Regions from separate parts of the Streptomyces sp. NPDC035033 genome, predicted to be linked through region 2. Evidence: riboswitches for the same ligand, from Rfam matches in the RefSeq annotation. Region 2 holds a riboswitch; the other holds the start of a gene.
What was found. Region 2 has a riboswitch for glycine ahead of gcvT (glycine cleavage system aminomethyltransferase GcvT). Riboswitches for the same ligand answer to the same signal wherever they lie in the genome.
Positions count from the first base shown of each region.

Region 1 (6,944 bases), on a different contig from region 2:
ACGTTGTGGGTGTCCGGGTGGAAATGCCCTCCAACCAGCCGATCGTGCTCCTGCGCGAGGTGGGAGGCGACCGGTACCTTCCCATCTGGATCGGACCCGGCGAGGCGACCGCGATCGCCTTCGCCCAGCAGGGCATGGCTCCGCCCAGGCCGCTGACGCACGACCTCTTCAAGGACGTGCTGGAGGCCGTGGGCCAGGAGCTGACCCAGGTCCGCATCACCGACCTGCGGGACGGGGTCTTCTACGCCGAGCTGGTCTTCGCCAGCGGCGTGGAGGTGAGCGCGCGGCCGTCCGACGCGATAGCCCTGGCCCTGCGGACCGGTTCGCCGATCTTCGGCAGCGACGGCGTCCTCGACGACGCCGGCATCGCGATCCCCGACGAGCAGGAGGACGAGGTGGAGAAGTTCCGCGAATTCCTCGATCAGATCTCGCCGGAGGACTTCGGGAGCCAGTGACGGGCGGGGGCCCGGCCGCCGCTCCGGCGGGGGCGTGAACGGGCGACCGGAGAGCGCTGCCGGCGCATTCGAGTAGCCTTTCCCCGGAGTGGGACACGGGAAACCACTCTCTGGGTGATTATCACTCGGCGTGCCGAGTGTGGCGATCGTTGACGCACCCCTGGTGACTGCCTACCTTCGAGTGGGCAGGTCAAGGACGGAGGGTCGGCGTGATGAGCAGCGCGGACGGTACGGCAGGGAGCTCGCTCGGACGCGTGTCCGGGGAGACCGCGCCGTATCCGCTTCACGGCAGTGCGGGCGACCTCGGTCCGGGGGCGGGCGCCGGGGTGGCGGACGAGGCGATCGGATACCGCGGCCCCACGGCCTGCGCGGCCGCCGGCATCACCTACCGCCAGTTGGACTACTGGGCGCGCACCGGGCTCGTCGAGCCCAGCGTGCGGCCCGCGTACGGCTCCGGGACGCAGCGGCTGTACAGCTTCCGCGACGTCGTCGTCCTGAAGATCGTCAAGCGGTTCCTCGACACGGGCGTCGCCCTCCAGAACATCCGGGCCGCCGTGCAGCACCTGCGCGCCCGCGGCTTCCGGGATCTGGAGCGGATGACGCTGATGAGCGACGGGGCGACCGTCTACGAGTGCTCCTCGCCGGACGAGGTCGTCTCGCTGCTCCAGGGCGGGCAGGGCGTCTTCGGCATCGCGGTGGGGGTCGTCTGGCGGGACGTCGAGGCGGCGCTGTCGCAGCTGCACGGCGAGCGCGTCGACACCGGCGAGACGCTGGTCGGGCACAACCCGCAGGACGAGCTGGCGCGCCGCCGGCGCGACCGGGCCGTCTGAGCGGCCCTCCCCGGTGCGGGCGGCCGGTCGCCCGCGCCCGCGATTGTCAGTGGCGTGAGGCAGCATCGGAGACGTGAGAGCCGCCCCCACGATCCTGCATCTGGACATGGACGCCTTCTTCGCCGCCGTCGAGCAGGCGTCCAAGCCGAGCCTGCGCGGAAAGCCCGTGGTGGTGGGCGGGCTCGGGCCGCGCGGAGTGGTCGCCACCGCCTCGTACGAGGCGCGGCGCTTCGGCGTGCACTCCGCGATGCCGATGGCGCAGGCGCGCCGGCTCGCGCCCCACGCGGCCTATCTGGTGCCGCGCTTCGCCTTCTACCGGGCGATCAGCGGGCAGGTGATGGGCCTTCTCGGGCGGCTGTCGCCGCTGGTGGAACCGCTCAGCCTGGACGAGGCCTTCGTGGACCTGGAGGCCGGGGGGCTGGCGGACGACAGCGCGAGCGCGCGGGCCGTGGGGGAGCGGCTGCGGGCCGAGATCCGGGCGACGACCGGGCTGACCGGTTCGGTGGGGCTCGCGGGGTCCAAGATGCTCGCGAAGATCGCCTCGGAGGAGGCGAAGCCGGACGGGCTCGTGCTCTTCGAGCCGGGGACCGAGCGGGCGCTGCTCGCGCCCCGGTCGGTGCGGATCGTCCCCGGGGTGGGGCCGGCGACCGGTGACCACCTGCGGCGGGCGGGGATCACCACGGTCGCCGAGGTGGTGGAGGCCGGCGAGGACGAGCTCGTACGGATCCTGGGGCGGGCGCACGGGACCTCGCTGTACCGGATGGCGCTCGGGCACGACGACCGGCCGGTGGTGGCCGAGCGGGACGCCAAGTCGGTCTCCGTGGAGGACACCTTCGACATCGACCTGCACGACCGGCTGCGGATCCGGCTGGAGGTGGAGCGGCTGGCGGAGCGGTGCGTGGCGCGGCTGCGGGCGGCGGGGCACTCGGGGCGGACGATCGTGCTGAAGGTGCGCCGGTACGACTTCTCGACGCTGACCCGGTCCGAGACGCTGCGGGGGCCGACGGACGATCCGCTGGTGGTGCGGGAGGCCGCGGAGCGGCTGCTCGACCTCGTGGACACCACGGGCGGGGTGCGGCTGCTGGGGGTCGGGGTGAGCGGGCTGGCCGACTACACCCAGGAGGACCTCTTCGCCCAGGCGGAGGCGGAGGCCGAGGCCGCCGCGGGGGCGGAGGCCGTGACGGGGGCGGGGGCGCCCGAGGGGGCTCCGCGGGCCGCGGAGGGCACCGCGGGGGCCGCCGTGGCCGCGGCCGCGCCCGCGACGGCCACGGAGACCGCGACGCGGCGGTGGGCGCCCGGGCACGACGTGCGGCACGCGGTCCTCGGGGCCGGCTGGGTGCAGGGCAGCGGGCTCGGCCGGGTCACCGTCCGCTTCGAGGAGCCCGGCGGCACCGCCCCGGGGCGGGTGCGGACCTTCGCGGTGGACGACCCGGAGCTGGAGCCGGCGGATCCGCTGCCGCTGGTGCCCGGCGGGGCGACGGGGGCGGAGGGCTCCGCCCCCGCCGTCCTCGCGGGCGAGTGAGCCGGTCCTACGCGACGTCGTCCTGCCCGGCGAGGCGGCCGAAGTCGGGGATGTGGTCCGGTGGGGGCGGCAGCGTCAACTGGTAGTGGCGGTAGAGCTGGAGCTCCTGTTCGGGGGAGAGGTGACGGCCCACGCCGAAGTCCGGGGCGTCCTTGATGAGGGAGCGTTCGAAGGGGACGTGGAGGCCGTCGTCGGCCAGCTCGCTCGGCTCCAGCGGGACGAACGCGTCCCGGCCGAACAGACCGGTGCGCACGGCCGCCCATTCGGGCACGCCGGTCGCGTCGTCCAGGTACACCTCGTCCACGGTTCCGATCTTGTGTCCGTTCCGGTCGAACGCCTTGCGGCCGATCAGGCTGCGCGGATCGATGTCGGTCTGCACGGTCCCTCCAACTGGTCGCAACTGCTCTACACCCCTACGAAAGTGCACATCCGGGATGTCGGCCACTTGAGCGATGACGCGCACAACCGCGCTGGTAGGCTGGCTGTGGCTGTCGACACCGTGCGGGAGAGTCCTCCGGAGAACGTTTCCGGGGGCGCCGAAGGAGCAAATCCTCCCCGGAATCTCTCAGGCACCCGGTACCGCGCGGGCGAGGTCACTCTGGAAAGCAGGGCGGGAGTCCGACGGAATCCGCTCTCACCGACGGTGAAAGCCGGTGTGCCCACGGGCGTGCCGGTGAAGCTCTCAGGTTGAGATGACAGAGGGGGAGGCCGTCCGGGCACCCGCGCCGTGGTGCCCCTCGCAGGTCGTGACGACCAGGAGGCCCCCGCATCATGACCGCCAACCGCACTCCGCTCTCCGAGCTCGAGCAGGGCATTCCCTTCGAGCAGCGGCACATCGGACCCGACGCCGAGGCGCGGGCCAAGATGCTCGCCCAGGTCGGTTACGGCTCGCTCGACGAGCTGACGGCCGCCGCGGTGCCGGACGTCATCAAGAACGCCGAGGCGCTGGCCCTGCCGGGCGCCCGCACCGAGGCCGAGGTTCTGGCCGAGCTGCGCGACCTCGCCGGCCGCAACCAGGTCCTCGCCCCGATGATCGGCCTCGGCTACTACGGCACCTTCACCCCGCCGGTCATCCTCCGCAACGTCATGGAGAACCCGGCCTGGTACACGGCGTACACGCCCTACCAGCCGGAGATCTCCCAGGGCCGCCTGGAGGCGCTGCTCAACTTCCAGACCATGGTCGCCGACCTCACCGGGCTGCCGACCTCCGGCGCCTCCCTCCTCGACGAGGGCACCGCCGCCGCCGAGGCCATGTCGCTCTCGCGCCGCGTCGGCAAGGTGAAGAACGGCGTCTTCCTCGTCGACGCCGACGCCCTGCCGCAGACGATCGCCGTCATCGAGACCCGCGCCGAGCCGACCGGCGTCGAGGTCGTCGTCGCCGACCTCTCCGAGGGCATCCCGGCCGAGGTCGCCGAGCGCGGCGTCTTCGGCGTCCTGATCCAGTACCCGGGCGCCTCCGGCGCGGTCCGCGACATCAAGCCGCTGATCGACGCCGCCCACGAGCTCGGCGCGATCGTGACCGTCGCCGCCGACCTGCTCGCGCTCACCCTGCTCACCTCGCCCGGCTCGCTCGGCGCCGACATCGCCGTCGGCACCACCCAGCGCTTCGGCGTCCCCATGGGCTTCGGCGGCCCGCACGCCGGCTACATGGCCGTCCAGGACAAGCACGCCCGCTCGCTGCCCGGCCGCCTCGTCGGCGTCTCCGTCGACGCCGACGGCAACAAGGCGTACCGCCTCGCCCTGCAGACCCGCGAGCAGCACATCCGCCGCGAGAAGGCCACCAGCAACATCTGCACCGCCCAGGTGCTCCTCGCCGTCATGGCCGGCATGTACGCCGTCTACCACGGCCCCGAGGGCCTGAAGCAGATCGCGCGGCGGACCCACCGGTACGCGGCGATCCTGGCCGCCGGTCTGACCGCCGGGGGCGTCGAGCTCACCCAGGGCTCCTTCTTCGACACGATCACCGCCCGCGTGCCGGGCCGCGCCGACGCCGTCGTGGCCGCCGCCCGCGAGGCCGGCGTCAACCTGTACCGCGTCGACGCCGACCACGTCTCGGTCTCCTGCGACGAGACCACCGGCCGCGAGCAGCTCGCCGCCGTCTGGGGCGCCTTCGGCGTCACGGCGGACGTCGAGGCCCTGGACGCCGTCACCGAGGACGCCCTCCCGGCCGGTGTGCTGCGCTCCGACGCGTACCTGACCCACCCGGTCTTCCACGCGCACCGCTCCGAGACCTCGATGCTGCGCTACCTGCGCCGGCTCGCCGACCGCGACTACGCGCTCGACCGCGGCATGATCCCGCTCGGCTCCTGCACCATGAAGCTGAACGCGACCACCGAGATGGAGCCGGTCACCTGGCCCGAGTTCGGTCAGATCCACCCCTTCGCGCCGATCGAGCAGGCCCAGGGCTACGTCACGCTCATCACCGAGCTGGAGGAGCGCCTGGCCGAGGTCACCGGCTACGACAAGGTCTCGATCCAGCCGAACGCCGGTTCGCAGGGCGAGCTGGCCGGTCTCCTCGCGGTCCGCGCCTACCACCGCGCCAACGGCGACGAGCAGCGCACCGTCTGCCTCATCCCGTCCTCCGCGCACGGCACCAACGCCGCCTCCGCGGTGATGGCCGGCATGAAGGTCGTCGTCGTGAAGACCGCCGAGGACGGCGAGGTCGACGTCGAGGACCTGCGCGCCAAGATCGGGCAGCACCGCGACGAGCTCGCCGTGCTGATGATCACCTACCCGTCGACGCACGGCGTCTTCGAGGAGCACGTCGCCGACATCTGCGCCGAGGTCCACGAGGCCGGCGGCCAGGTGTACGTCGACGGCGCCAACCTCAACGCCCTGGTCGGCCTCGCCAAGCCGGGCCACTTCGGCGGCGACGTCTCGCACCTCAACCTGCACAAGACCTTCTGCATCCCGCACGGCGGCGGCGGCCCCGGCGTCGGCCCGGTCGCGGTCCGCGCGCACCTCGCCCCGTACCTGCCGAACCACCCGCTCCAGCCCACCGCGGGCCCGGAGACCGGCGTCGGACCGATCTCGGCCGCCCCGTGGGGCTCGGCCGGCATCCTGCCGATCTCCTGGTCGTACGTCCGCCTGATGGGCGGCGAGGGCCTCAAGCGCGCCACCCAGGTCGCCGTCCTCGCGGCGAACTACATCGCCAAGCGCCTGGAGCCGCACTACCCGGTGCTCTACACCGGTCCGGCCGGGCTCGTCGCCCACGAGTGCATCGTGGACCTGCGGCCGCTGACCAAGGCGACCGGCGTCACCGTCGACGACATCGCCAAGCGCCTGATCGACTACGGCTTCCACGCGCCGACCATGTCCTTCCCGGTCGCCGGCACGCTGATGATCGAGCCGACCGAGTCCGAGGACCTGGCCGAGCTGGACCGCTTCTGCGACACGATGATCGCGATCCGCGCCGAGATCGAGAAGGTCGGCTCCGGCGAGTGGCCCGCCGAGGACAACCCGCTGCGCAACGCCCCGCACACCGCGGCCGCGCTCGGCGGCGAGTGGGACCACGCCTACGGGCGCGACGAGGCCGTCTTCCCGGCCGGCGTCTCCAAGGCCGACAAGTACTGGCCGCCGGTCCGCCGCATCGACGGCGCCTTCGGCGACCGGAACCTGGTCTGCTCCTGCCCTCCGCTGGACGAGTACGACCACTGACGGCGGGCGTGACGGAGGGCCGGTCCGGAGTCTCCTCCGGGCCGGCCCTCGGCGCTGCCCGAGCGGCGGCTCAGGCCGCCGTCGTCACCCCGCCCGTCGTCAGCGGCCGGTGCGGAGCGATGATCTGCCCGTCCGGCAGCAGTTCGCCGGTGTCCTCGAAGAGCAGGACACCGTTGCACAGCAGGCTCCACCCCTGCTCCGGGTGGCACGCCACCGGGCGGGCGGCCTCACGGTCGGCGGAGTCGGCGGTGGGACAGGCAGGCTGGTGCTGGCACATGGGTGGGTTCTTTCGCTGCGTCGTGGTGGATGTCCTGCGGCTCTTCGCGCTCATGGCCGCCCCCGTCGGTCGGTTCGGTTCCGGTCCCAGTCTTGCCGCACGGACGGTCTTCCGCAGGGATTTCGCGTCAGCTCGTCCGCTCCTGTGAAGACGCATCACCCGCAGGGGCGGTTCAGGTCAACACCCCCGCCTTTTCGGGTGGT
Region 1 covers NZ_JBEZUZ010000063.1:38,695-45,638, reverse strand. The annotation lists gene AB0E83_RS23930 (bifunctional nuclease family protein) at 1-455, shown strand, start outside; gene AB0E83_RS23925 (MerR family transcriptional regulator) at 668-1,285, shown strand; gene AB0E83_RS23920 (DNA polymerase IV) at 1,359-2,807, shown strand; gene AB0E83_RS23915 (PRC-barrel domain-containing protein) at 2,815-3,186, opposite strand; glycine riboswitch at 3,300-3,399, shown strand; gene gcvP (aminomethyl-transferring glycine dehydrogenase) at 3,579-6,464, shown strand; gene AB0E83_RS23905 (DUF5999 family protein) at 6,535-6,741, opposite strand.
Region 1: another riboswitch for glycine. It lies ahead of gcvP (aminomethyl-transferring glycine dehydrogenase); the one in region 2 lies ahead of gcvT (glycine cleavage system aminomethyltransferase GcvT).

Region 2 (6,944 bases):
CGGCGTTCCGGTTGACCGTGATGCCGACCTCGTGGAGACGGTCCTCGGCCTGCTGGCCGTCCAGCTCGCTGTCGCGCAGGTCGACCAGGAGCAGGTGGACGTCGGTGCCGCCGGAGAGCACGGAGACGCCGTGCTCCCGGACGTCGTCCTGGACCAGGCGCTCGGCGATGATCCGGGCGCCCTCCAGGGTGCGCTGCTGGCGCTCCTTGAACTCCTCCGAGGCCGCGACCTTGAAGGAGACGGCCTTGGCCGCGATCACGTGCTCCAGCGGGCCGCCCTGGAAACCGGGGAAGACCGAGGAGTTCAGCTTCTTCGCGAACTCCTTCTTCGCCAGGATGATGCCGCCGCGCGGGCCGCCGAGCGTCTTGTGCGTGGTGGAGGTCACCACGTCGGCGTACTCGACCGGGTTCGGGTGCAGACCGGCCGCGACCAGGCCCGCGAAGTGGGCCATGTCGACCCACAGGTACGCCTCGACCTCGTCGGCGATCCGGCGGAACTCCGCGAAGTCCAGCTGACGCGGGTACGCCGACCAGCCGGCGATGATCACCTTCGGGCGGTGCTCCTTGGCGAGGCGCTCGACCTCGGCCATGTCGACCAGGCCGGCCTCGTCCACGTGGTACGCGACCACGTTGAACTGCTTGCCCGAGAAGTTCAGGCGCATGCCGTGGGTGAGGTGGCCGCCGTGCGCCAGGTCGAGACCCAGGATCGTGTCGCCCGGCTGGGCGATCGCGAAGAGCGCGGCCTGGTTGGCGGAGGCGCCGGAGTGCGGCTGCACGTTGGCGTACTCGGCGCCGAACAGGTCCTTGATCCGGTCGATCGCGATCTGCTCGGCCACGTCGACGTGCTCGCAGCCGCCGTAGTAGCGGCGGCCCGGGTAGCCCTCGGCGTACTTGTTGGTGAGGACGGAGCCCTGGGCCTCCATGACCGCGACCGGAGCGAAGTTCTCCGAGGCGATCATTTCCAGGGTGGACTGCTGGCGGCGGAGCTCGGCGTCGACGGCGGCGGCGACGTCCGGGTCCAGCTCGTGGAGGGGAGTGTTCAGAAGCGACATGAAGCGATCCCTAGGGGGTCTCGGTCAGCCTGCGGTGAAGGCGGTGTACTCGTCGGCGGAGAGCAGGGCCTCGGCCTGGCTCTCGTCGGAGAGGCGCACCTTGAACAGCCAGCCGCCCTCGAACGGAGCGGTGTTCACCAGCGCCGGGTCGTCCACGACGTCCTGGTTGGCCTCGACGACCTCACCGGACACAGGGGCGTACAGCTCGCTGACGGACTTGGTCGACTCCAGCTCGCCACAGGACTCGCCCTCGGTCACGGTGTCACCGACCGCGGGGAGCTGGACGAACACGATGTCGCCGAGGGCGTTGGCCGCGTGCTCGGTGATGCCGACCGTGGCGACGCCGTCCTCGACGGCCGACAGCCACTCGTGCTCCTTGCTGTAGCGAAGCTGCTGGGGGTTGCTCATGGCCTGATTCTCCTGGATCGGGGGAGTGCGGATGTACGTGGGTCTTGCGGGGTGAGACGTGTCGCGAGACGAACGCGTCACTTCTGGCGCTTGTAGAACGGCAGCGCGACGACCTCGTACGGCTCGTGGGTGCCGCGGATGTCCACGCCGACGCCCTCGGTGCCGGGCGCGGCGTGCGCCGCGTCGACGTACGCCATCGCGATCGGCTTGCCGAGCGTCGGGGACGGGGCGCCGGAGGTGACCTCGCCGACGACCTCGCCGCCGGCGACGACCGGCATGCCGGCGCGCGGGACGCGGCGGCCCTCGGCGACCAGGCCGACCAGCTTGCGCGGCGGGGCGGTCTCGGCGCGCTCGGCGGCGGCCTCCAGCGCCTTGCGGCCGACGAAGTCGCCCGGCTTCTCGAACTTCACGACCCGGCCGAGACCGGCGTCGAAGGGGGTGAGGGAGGTGGTCAGCTCGTGCCCGTACAGCGGCATGCCCGCCTCCAGGCGGAGCGTGTCGCGGCAGGACAGGCCGCACGGGATCAGGCCGACGCCCGCGCCCGCCTCGGTCAGGGCCTTCCAGACGCCCTCGGCGTGCTCCGGCTTCAGGAAGAGCTCGAAGCCGTCCTCGCCGGTGTAGCCGGTCCGGGCGATCAGCGCCGGGACGCCGGCGACGGTGCCGGGGAGGCCCGCGTAGTACTTCAGGCCGTCCAGGTCCGCGTCGGTGAGCTGCTTCAGGATGCCGGGGGACTCCGGGCCCTGCACGGCGATCAGGGCGTACGCGTCGCGGTCGTCGCGCACCTCGGCGTCGAAGCCGGCCGCGCGCTCGGTCAGCGCGTCCAGGACGACCTGGGCGTTGGAGGCGTTGGCGACGACCATGTATTCGGTCTCGCCGAGACGGTAGACGATCAGGTCGTCGAGGATGCCGCCGTCCTCCCGGCAGATCATCGTGTAGCGGGCGCGGCCGTTGCCCACCGTGGAGATGTTGCCGACCAGGGCGTAGTCGAGCAGGTCGACGGCCTGCGGGCCGGTGACGGTGATCTCGCCCATGTGGGAGAGGTCGAAGAGACCGGCCCTGGTGCGGACGGCGTTGTGCTCGTCGCGCTCGCTGGCGTACCGCAGCGGCATGTCCCAGCCGGCGAAGTCGGTCATGGTCGCGCCCAGCGAACGATGCAGGGCATCGAGGGCGGTCAGGCGGGGGGTGGTGCTCATGATGGACGTGGCTCCCGGGTCCCGAAGGCGGAAAACATGACAGGCAAGGACGTTCCTCCCCATCTGTCATGGAACCTGAGAGGTTCACCGGGGGCATCCCCGGCTTGCACCTTGGGTGGGGACACGACGGGTGTCCCGCTTTTCAGATCTGCCTCATCCACGCGGTACGGGGCCTGAGAGATTCAAGGGAGGGTCTTGCTCCTTCGGCGCCCGGACGGCCTCGGCCGTCCGGAACTCTCCCGCGCGGATTCGAGCGGCCGGTATGCGGTTGTGCGGCGCGTCGAGCGCCTGGCGCGCACATCATCGCACGCGGTGTCGGCGCCGCAAATCGCTTGTCTCGGATTACCGATTCTTTACACTTCGTGGGCAAGGGTCTCCGTGAGGTCTCCCGGCACGTCTCCCGGGGCCCGACAGGGGGAGCAGCGATGAGGATCCAGCACACCGGCGCCTTCGCCGGCGACGCCGCCATACCGGCCCAGCGGGCCCGCGCCCGGACCCGCCGGCGCGGCCGCGCCGTGCGCGACCTGCGGGACCGCGCCGGCCGGGGCCCGCGGGCCCTCGTCTTCGCCGCCGGGGACGTGGTCGTCGTCTCCGGCCTGCCTGGCAGCGGCAAGTCCACCCTGCTGCGGCGGGCCGCCGAGGGCCGCGGGATCGACTCCCAGGACGCCCGCGAGCGCTGGGAGGCCCGGATGCCCCGCCGCCTGCCGTACGCGCTCTACCGCCCGCTGGTCCGGATCGCGCACTACGCCGGGCTGTACCGGGCCCTGCGCTCCGGCGCCGGGATCGTCGTCCACGACTGCGGCACCCAGTCCTGGGTCCGCGGCTGGCTCGCCCGCTCCGCCGCCCGGCGCGGCCGCGCCCTCCACCTGGTGCTCCTCGACGTCGACCCGGCCACCGCCCGGGACGGGCAGCGCGAGCGGGGCCGCGGGGTGTCCGCGTACGCCTTCGCCCGGCACCGCCGGGCCGTCGGCCGGCTCGTCGCCGCCGTCGAGGCGGGCCGCCCGCCGCGCGGCTGCGCCTCCGCCACCCTCCTCGACCGGGACGCCGCGGACGGGCTGCGCCGCATCGGCTTCCGCGAGGCCGTCTGAGACGGCCGGGGTCCCGCCGCCCGTCCGGGAGGGGGTTTTCGGTCACGGCCGGGCCGGGCCGGCGTTAGGGTGCTGCGGGGCGGCCGCGACCAGGGCCGTGCGAGAAGGGGACGGAACCACCGTGGACGTGACGTGGCCGGGCAACGAGCTGGAGGAGGCGCTGGTCGCCGCGCTCGGGGAGCCCGCGGCCGGAGGCCGGCTGATCGAGGTGCTGGGCCGCAGCCAGGTCTGGGTCCCGCTGCCCAACGGCGGCGGCCCCGACAGCCCCGACCTGGACCTCGCCACCATGGAGATCGGCGGCGCCGCCTACGTCCCCGTCTACAGCTCGCAGGAGCAGTTCCTCGCCTGCGTCGGCAGCCACATGTCCTTCGCCGTCGCCCCCGCCCGTGACTTCGCCCGCGGACTGCCCCCGCAGCTCGGCATCGCCGTGAACCCCGGCGGCACCGTCGGCGTCCCGCTGCCCCCGCCCGCCGTCGCCGAGCTCTGCCGGGTCGGCCGCACCGCCCTCGACGGGCCCGCGAGCGGCGGCCGGGTCCGGCTCTTCGAGCCCGACTGGCAGGACGACCCGGTCGACTTCCTCGCCGCCGCCTCCGCCGAGTTCGAGGCCACCGGCGTCGTCGCCACCGCCCGCCGCGCCCTGGCCAGCGTCGAGGGCACCGAACCGGCCCTCTTCGTCGGCGTCCAGCTCACCGGCTGGGACGGCGTCGACCGCAACGCGCCGCTGGACGCCCTCGGCCGCGCCCTCGGCCGCGTCGAGGTCGCCTGGCCGGTCAACCTGATCCTCCTCGACATGGCCCAGGACCCGGTCGGCGACTGGATGCTGGAGCGGGTGCGCCCCTTCTACCGGCGCGCCGCCGGATGACCTCCGGTCCTGTCTAAGCTGGACCGACCGAGACCGAACCATCGAACCGAGCCGACCGAGCCGTACGACACAGAGGACAGAGGGGCGGGACCCAGGGTGAGCGCGTCAGGCAGCGCAGCGACCGGCCAGGTCGAGCACATGCTGCGCCAGGTGGCGCCCGGACGCTACGACGCGTACGAGGGACTGCTGCACGCCCTGGCCGACGGGGAGCTGTACATGCTGCTCTGGCAGGGCGCTCCGGGCTCGCCGGAGGCCCAGTACGGCAACATGGAGGTCGACGGGTACGGCTACGCCCCCTGCGTCACCTCCGCCGGCGAGCTCGCCGCCTCCGGCTGGCACCGCGCCCACGAGCGCGTCACCGGCCGCGAGATCGCCCGCGCCCTCTACCCCGAGCGCTGGGGCGTCTGGCTCAACCCGCACGCCCCCGGCGGCGGCGTCGGCATCCCCTGGGCCGATCTGCGCCGGATCGCGACCGGCCTCGACCGGATGCCCGCCGGTCCCCTCCGGGTCTCCGAACCCGCCCTGGAACTCCCGCAGTTCTACGCCCAGCTCACCCAGAACGCGCACCGGACCCCGGCCGTCCGCTCGCTGCGCCGCGGCTGGGTGCAGCCCGCGCTGGGGACCCCGTACCTGGTCATCGGCCTGGACCTGTACGACGGTTCGGCGGCCGCCGTCGACGAGGTGCGGGCGATGATGCGCCAGTCGATCGGCGCCGTGCCCGAGGGGCTGCCCGTCTCGACGGTCGCGCTCTCCGACGCGTACGACCCGGTGGCGCTCTGGCTGCGGGCCCACGCCCGCCCCTTCTACGACCGCGAGGCGCACGGCGCCCCGTCCCAGCATGCGGGATCCCACCGTCCGGGATACGGCTACCCGCCGGCGCGGCACCGCTGACGTCCGCTTCGCCCCCCTTTCCCCGCCCTGGCCGAAATACCTTGCCAGGGCGGGGTTTTGCGTCCGCTCGGTCCCGCTCCCGCCGCCGATGTCCGGCATCGGACCGTTTTGGCGAGTGTCCGGGTCTCAGGTTGGTATCACCGCTATGCGGACTGTTCTCTGGACCGTCACTCGCCAGTAGCGTTCGGCCGGTCAAGACCACACATGGCGACCCAGGGGTGGACCCATGCGCATACTCAATTCCCGGTCGACCCGGGCTCTGACGGCGGCCATCACGGTCGGCCTCATCGCCACGGGCTGCGCGAGCGACCGGGACAAGGACGAGAACAAGTCCGGGGCCAAGGACACCTTCGTGTTCGGTGCCCCCGGCGACCCGGCCTCCCTCGACCCGGCCCTCGCGAGCGACGGCGAGACCTTCCGGGTCACCCGTCAGGCGTTCGAGGCGCTCCTGGAGCACGAGTCCGGCGGCAGCAAGCTCGTCGGCGGGCTCGCCGAGAAGTGGTCGAGCAACCCCGAGGGCACCGTCTGGACCTTCAACCTCCGCAAGGGCGTGAAGTTCCACGACGGCGAGACCTTCGACGCGAAGGCGGTCTGCGCCAACTACGACTACTGGTTCAACTGGAAGGGCACCTACCAGTCGAGCGCGGTCTCGTACTACTGGCAGACCATCATGGGCGGCTTCAAGGCCAACGAGGACAAGGAGACGCCCAAGGCGAACTACAAGTCCTGCACGGCCAAGGACGACTCCACCGCCGTCATCGAGGTCTTCGAGCCCTCCGCCAACCTGCCCGGCGGCTTCTCCCTGAACGCCCTCGCGATCCACTCGCCCAAGGCGATCCAGGAGTACGCGAAGCAGCAGGCCACCGCCAAGGGCGACGCCATCACGTACCCCCAGTACAGCCAGGAGGCCGGCACGGTCGCCGGCACCGGCCCGTACAAGATCACGAAGTGGAACAAGGGCAACAAGGAAGTCACCCTCGAGCGCTTCGACGACTACTGGGGCGAGAAGGCCAAGATCAAGAACCTGGTCTTCCGCACCATCGACACCGAGGACGGCCGCCGCCAGGCGCTGCAGGCCGGCGACATCGACGGCTACGACCTGGTCGCGCCCGCCGACATCAAGACCCTCGAGGGCGCGGGCTTCCAGGTCCCGACCCGCGACGTCTTCAACCTGCTCTACCTCGGCATGACGCAGGAGGCCAACCCGGCGCTGAAGAAGCCCGAGGTCCGCCAGGCCATCGCGCACGCCGTCGACCGCGAGAACATCGTCAAGACCCAGCTGCCCGAGGGCGGCAAGGTCGCGACCCAGTTCATGCCCGACACGGTCGCCGGCTACTCGGAGAACGTGAAGAAGTACCCGTTCGACACCGCCAAGGCCAAGTCGCTCCTCGCCGGCGCCGGCGCGAGCAACCTGTCGGTCGACTTCTGCTACCCGACCGAGGTCACCCGCC
Region 2 covers NZ_JBEZUZ010000024.1:53,277-60,220, reverse strand. The annotation lists gene glyA (serine hydroxymethyltransferase) at 1-1,051, opposite strand, end outside; gene gcvH (glycine cleavage system protein GcvH) at 1,076-1,459, opposite strand; gene gcvT (glycine cleavage system aminomethyltransferase GcvT) at 1,537-2,652, opposite strand; glycine riboswitch at 2,805-2,904, opposite strand; gene AB0E83_RS13000 (AAA family ATPase) at 3,078-3,740, shown strand; gene AB0E83_RS12995 (enhanced serine sensitivity protein SseB) at 3,862-4,602, shown strand; gene AB0E83_RS12990 (enhanced serine sensitivity protein SseB C-terminal domain-containing protein) at 4,699-5,493, shown strand; gene AB0E83_RS12985 (ABC transporter substrate-binding protein) at 5,720-6,944, shown strand, end outside.